Kordia antarctica: one gene and its partner. The protein of the gene in region 1 interacts with the protein of each later gene in a pairwise test. Links are inferred from orthologs where the notes say so. Each region holds a gene or a part of one and is shown in the gene's direction. Other genes may lie near its edges.

What was found.
Region 2: the proteins of sucC (region 1) and sucD interact in binary tests that used the Escherichia coli proteins (3 or more experiments, as listed by UniProt). The link is inferred for Kordia antarctica from one-to-one orthologs.

Annotation. Positions count from the first base shown.
Region 1 is NZ_CP019288.1:5,044,192-5,047,518, forward strand. What follows is about bases 120-3,108. They hold sucC (ADP-forming succinate--CoA ligase subunit beta), read left to right. Parts: upstream 120-1,011; coding sequence 1,012-2,205; downstream 2,206-3,108. Other genes in these bases: lysA (diaminopimelate decarboxylase), read right to left, coding at 120-453; IMCC3317_RS21095 (hypothetical protein), read left to right, coding at 670-846; IMCC3317_RS21105 (hypothetical protein), read right to left, coding at 2,476-3,033. Also shown: more of lysA, read right to left, coding at 1-119; IMCC3317_RS21110 (hypothetical protein), read right to left, coding at 3,172-3,327. UniProt on the Escherichia coli protein: Succinyl-CoA synthetase functions in the citric acid cycle (TCA), coupling the hydrolysis of succinyl-CoA to the synthesis of either ATP or GTP and thus represents the only step of substrate-level phosphorylation in the TCA.
Region 2 is NZ_CP019288.1:414,922-418,014, forward strand. Bases 233-2,987 are described here. They hold sucD (succinate--CoA ligase subunit alpha), read left to right. Parts: upstream 233-1,051; coding sequence 1,052-1,924; downstream 1,925-2,987. Other genes in these bases: IMCC3317_RS01860 (UDP-3-O-(3-hydroxymyristoyl)glucosamine N-acyltransferase), read left to right, coding at 233-648; IMCC3317_RS01870 (M16 family metallopeptidase), read left to right, coding at 2,289-2,987. In the rest of the region: more of IMCC3317_RS01860, read left to right, coding at 1-232; more of IMCC3317_RS01870, read left to right, coding at 2,988-3,093. UniProt on the Escherichia coli protein: Succinyl-CoA synthetase functions in the citric acid cycle (TCA), coupling the hydrolysis of succinyl-CoA to the synthesis of either ATP or GTP and thus represents the only step of substrate-level phosphorylation in the TCA.

The DNA of each region.
Region 1 (3,327 bases):
AATATGTCCAACTGAAATGTTATGATTTCCGCCAGCCATTACATGCGGATTGATTCTGATACAGACAGGAATCGTTGGATGTTTGCTTCCAAATTGCTCTAAAATTGAAAGATTGTCAATATTGATTTTTACGCCCAATTCCGCCGCTTGTTCAATTTCTTCAAGCGAAACTCCATTTGGTGTGTACATAATTTCGTGTACGTCAAATCCTGCGGCAAGTCCTAATTGCACTTCTTGAATGGAAACTGTGTCCAATCCCGCGCCAAGCGATTTCATCAACTTTAAAATACTCAAATTTGACAATGCTTTTACGGCATAATGTAGTTTTAACTTTGGCACATTTTTAAATGCTTTCGTCAAACGTTCGTATTGTGAAGTTATTTTGTTGGCGTCATAAACGTACGTTGGACTTCCAAATGTTTGTGCAATATTGAGTAAATCGGATTCTTTCATGTTCTAATTTTAACAATTCAAAACTATGTAAAATTCAAAAAATGATAAAGAAAAACAGTTAAAAAATATAAAAATAACACAAAAAGTTATATTTATAACAATTTAAAAATTCATCCTAAATAGTAGTTCCCGAAATTTATAAAACTCGAGTTGCTATACTTCACTTTTTGGATTTGTTGTTTTATCTTTCAAATATAAACATCAAATTTTTAAATTATGAAAAAAAGAAGCATTCAATCATTAGTATTAAACAAAACAAAAATTAGTGAATTACAAGGGAATATTGGCGGACGTAAAGATACAGATGCTTGTCCAACAGCAAGTACATGCAGTTGTGTGAGTTGTAGACCAGCATGTAATTTGCAGCAAGCATCACAAGGTTGTCAAAGATAATTTGCAGCTATTATGATTGTACAATTACACACGTTTTTTACCGTATTTGCAAGAGTAAATTGAAAGATTGACTCTTTTTCTTTTTTAAATTTATCAAAAACCAAAATTAATTGGGTTTAATGCATTCGATTTTTTACATTTGTGCTCTATAAAAAATTTCGTAAAATGAACTTACACGAATATCAAGGTAAAGAAATATTAGCAAGTTTTGGCGTGCGCATTCAAAGAGGAAAAGTCGCTTCTACACCTGCGGAAGCTGTGGAGGCTGCAAAGCAACTAACAGAAGAAACAGGAACAGGATGGCATGTGATTAAAGCACAAGTTCATGCTGGTGGACGCGGAAAAGGTGGCGGAGTAAAGCTTGCCAAAAGCCTTCAAGAAGTAGAAGAAATCGCAGGACAGATCATCGGAATGGATTTGGTAACACCACAAACTTCTGCCGAAGGAAAACGTGTACACCAAGTATTAGTCACAGAAGATGTATACTATCCTGGTGAGAGCGAAACCAACGAATTTTATATGTCTGTATTATTAAATAGAGTAACCGGACGCAACATGATTATGTATTCTACCGAAGGCGGAATGGATATTGAAACCGTTGCCGAAGAAACACCACATTTAATTTTTACAGAAGAAGTTGATCCTGCAATGGGATTATTAGGTTTTCAAGCAAGAAGAGTTGCTTTTAACTTAGGATTAAGCGGATTAGCATTTAAAGAAATGACAAAGTTTGTTTCTTCATTATATACAGCATACGTTTCGGCAGATGCATCATTATTTGAAATCAATCCTGTATTGAAAACTTCAGATAATAAAATTATGGCAGTTGATGCGAAAGTAAGTTTAGACGAAAATGCATTATTCCGTCACAAAGATTACTTGGCAATGCGCGATTTACGTGAGGAAAATCCAATTGAAGTTGAAGCGAAAGAAGTAGGACTAAACTATGTGGATCTTGACGGAAACGTTGGTTGTATGGTAAATGGTGCTGGTTTAGCAATGGCAACAATGGATTTAATTAAAATGGCTGGTGGAGAACCTGCTAACTTTTTAGATGTTGGTGGAACTGCAGATGCAAAACGTGTGGAAGAAGCTTTCAGAATCATCTTAAAAGACCCAAATGTAAAAGCAATTTTAATCAATATTTTTGGTGGAATCGTCCGTTGTGATCGTGTTGCGCAAGGAGTTGTAGATGCGTATAAGAACATGGGAGACGCTATTAAAGTGCCAATCATTGTTCGTCTGCAAGGAACAAATGCAGACATCGCTAAGGAATTAATTGACAATTCTGGATTGGATGTACAATCTGCTGTTGAATTCCAAGAAGCTGCTGATAAAGTACAAGCGGTTTTAGCTTAAGAGAATTAGATTTAATTTATTGAGTTATACACTTAAGTAATTGTATAAAGTTATAATTATCAGACACTTAATTTTGCTTAATGCCATTTAAAGGATAATCTTTATAAGAGTTTAGCTTTTTAAGCATGGAATATGCAGTTAACCATTTGATTATCAATAAAGAACTAAGTGTATAACTCAATTAATTTATATGTAGAAAGCCTTTCCAGTTTGGAGAGGCTTTTTTTTTGTTGATAATGTCTCGTCTTGAAATTAGAGTAACTACTAATTTTAAATGGAATTAACACTTGTAATTTTTATTTCTTTAACCTTTTCATTTTCAATATATATGTTCAGTTTTTTCCTCGAGCGAAAATGACTAAAATCATAAAACATGTGTTTTGAATCTTGTTTTGTTGGTTTTCCAAAGAATTGAATAAAATTACTTACACTTGAACCAATTTCTAAATTAAATTTCAAGGGTAATTTTTTTGAATCACATTTGAATGAATTCATGAACCAACCACTATGACCAAATATCCAAGTAGAATCGATTTTATGTTGAAAACCTTTCATTTCTCCAACCATGTTATTCTCATAATAGTAAGTATAACTAACATTGTCTCCTTTAATAAAATAAGGTGTTGGTTTGGACTCAGTTCTAACAATTGCGATTTGAACCGTATCTATTCTTTTATAATCTATCGGTTCGTTTAAGTACCAATTTATTCTAAATGTATCTAATTCAATAGTATTAAATTCAGTTACATTTTTAAAATTATTTTTTTTCTCTTTCGAGAATTGAAAAATAAATAGACTAGATATTAAAAGAAAAATTATTGTTTTCATCTTAGTATTGAAAGGATGACTCTGTGTCTGATGAGCCTAAATTAGTAAAAAGAAAATGAATTAGATTACAGAAATAATGAAAAGTTAAGTATAGATGTCATCTCTAATTTTTTAGAAGAATAGGATGTAAACTATTTCTTAATTCACTCTCCGCTCAAAAGAAACTGTTCCGCAATCCGATATAATCCGCTCATAATCATATGATTTTTGATGTAATGCAGTTTTGAATGTTATATCTATTTGTTTGATGCTTTTTGCTTCGTTTTCGCAAGAATTTACTAAATACACACATAA
Region 2 (3,093 bases), 4.6 Mb from region 1 along the record:
TCCGCGTCAATTTCTCCATCAGCAATCATTGGAGAACGCACAGTAATTCAACCAAATTGTTTTATTGGAAATAATGTGACAATTGGAAACGATTGTATCATTCATGCAAATGTGGCAATCTACGACAATGCTGTCATTGGAAACAATGTAATCATTCACTCAGGAACGGTTTTAGGTGCAGATGCTTTCTACTACAAAAAACGCCCAGAAGGATTTGATAAATTACGTTCTGGCGGACGCGTTGTGATAGAAGACAATGTGGATTTAGGTTCTTTATGTACTATAGATAAAGGTGTTACAGGCGATACAACGATTAAAGAAGGAACAAAAATTGACAACCAAGTACAAATTGGTCATGATACAGTAATTGGTAGAAAATGTTTAATAGCTTCGCAAACAGGAATTGCAGGTTGTGTTATTATTGAAGATGAAGTCACTATTTGGGGACAAGTAGGAATCACAAGCGGAATTACTATAGGAGCAAAGGCAGTTATTTCAGCACAATCGGGCGTGAGTAAAAGCTTAGAAAGTGGAAAAAGTTACTTTGGAACGCCTGCTGATGAGTTCAGAAAAAAATACAAAGAAATTGCATCAATTCGTCAAATTCCAGAATTAATAGAACGAATAAAAAACTTAGAAAATAAATAGTTTTCAGTGTTTAAAAGTTTTTGATAAATAAAACTCAGAAAATACTTTATAAGAAACTATTTTTTACACAATTCATTTCTTTTCCGCAGTGTAGTAATTATTTTTCGTTAAGAATTTTTGAAGCCTTGGAAAAAATTTAGAAAAATGATTGCGGTTTTGACTTTTTCAGTCAACAACACCTCTGGAAAAGCGCATTTTCTTTTGTTTCTTTTCTTTGTGCGAGTAAAGATAAAGAAAATAAAAACCTAAAAATGAAGTGTTTATGCTGTAATTTGATTGATAATTACCTATGTTCTTTGTGAAACTTAGATCAAACTCTCGTTAATTATTGATAAAACTCAAAAAATACTTCTTAAATACTTTATAAAAAACTATTTTTGTTCAGCCAAAAAACAAATATCAAATGAGCGTTTTAGTAAACAAAGATTCAAAAATAATTGTTCAAGGATTTACAGGAAGTGAAGGAACATTTCATGCAGGTCAAATGATTGAGTACGGAACTAACGTAGTTGGTGGTGTAACTCCAGGAAAAGGTGGACAAACACACTTAGACAGACCAGTTTTTAATACAGTTTCTGAAGCTGTTGAAAAAGTTGGAGCTGATACCACTATTATTTTTGTGCCGCCAGCATTTGCTGCAGATGCAATTATGGAAGCTGCTGATGCAGGAATCAAAGTAATTATCACGATTACGGAAGGAATTCCTATTGGAGATATGACAAAAGTTGCTGCATATATTAGTAACAAAGACTGTCGCTTAATTGGACCTAACTGTCCAGGTGTCATTACGCCAGGAGAAGCAAAAGTGGGAATCATGCCAGGATTTGTTTTCAAAAAAGGAAAAATAGGAATCGTTTCTAAATCAGGAACATTAACATACGAAGCTGCGGATCAGGTAGTAAAACAAGGGTTAGGAATCACAACTGCCATCGGAATTGGTGGAGATCCAATCATTGGAACAACTACAAAAGAAGCGGTTGAATTACTAATCAACGATCCTGAAACGGAATGTGTCGTAATGATCGGAGAAATCGGAGGTCAATTAGAAGCAGATGCGGCTAAATGGTACAAAGAAAGTGGAAGTAAAAAACCTGTTGTTGGTTTCATAGCAGGTGTAACAGCACCAGTTGGAAGAACCATGGGACATGCAGGAGCAATTGTTGGTGGCGCAGATGATACTGCAGAAGCTAAAAAAGCAATCATGCGCGAATGCGGAATTCACGTAGTAGATTCTCCAGCAGAAATTGGAAAAAAAGTAGCAGAAGTGATGGCATAAGCATCATTTCTTAAGCATATTTAAAGCGCAATATCAGTCAAATGATGTTGCGCTTTTTTCGTTTACATACTTTTTAGGAATAAAAACATCATGCTAAAATTGTTTCTTCTTTTGATAAAAATCTATACAGTTTCAAGATGAAGATGAAGATGAAGATGAAGATGAAGTTGAAGTTGAAAGATAATTTTTTGGACTCTTTTTTAACAAACTATGATGTAGAAAATAAAAATTTAACAAATAATCTGTAACGTTTCGCTTCAATAGTAGACACATAGCGCGTGAATAAATAAATGTTAAAAATTGAAATTAAATATATAATAATCATAATTTTAACGTTTAAACACTACAAACTAATCAAAATATAATGAAAAGAATCAATCTGTTACTGCTGATCGTGTGTACACTAGCGATTTTCAGCTGTAAAGAAAAAAGCGATACTGCTTCCACAGAAGTAAAAGTAACGCAACAAAAAGATGCGAATGGTCTTTCGTATGAAACTGTATCAAACGATCCAACAGGATTGCGTTTATACACCTTAGAAAACGGACTAAAAGTATATCTAAGTAAAAACAGTGATGAACCAAAAATACAAACGTATATCGCGGTAAGAGCAGGTTCTAACTACGATCCGAAAGAATCAACAGGGTTGGCTCACTACTTGGAACACATGGTTTTCAAAGGAACAGACAAAATTGGTACTTTTGATTGGGAAAAAGAGAAAGTATACCTAGACCAAATCTCTGATTTATACGAACAACACAGAGCTGAAAAAGATCCAGAGAAAAAGAAAACACTCTACAAGAAAATTGATGAAGTATCTTTAGAAGCTTCCAATTACAGCGTTGCGAATGAATATGACAAAATGGTTGGCTCATTAGGAGCAACAGGAACGAATGCATATACATCATTTGAGCAAACAGTCTACACAAATAAAATTCCAACAAATGAATTAGACAAATGGTTGGACCTAGAAAACGAACGTTTTGGCCAATTAGTATTGCGTTTATTTCATACGGAATTAGAAGCGGTATTTGAAGAATTTAACAGAACGCAAGACAGTGATGGAAGAAAATCATACTATGCAATGTTGGAAGGATTATTTCCAAATCATCCTTATGGACAACAAAAAACTATAGGAACTCCAGAACACCTGAAAAATCCTTCGTTAA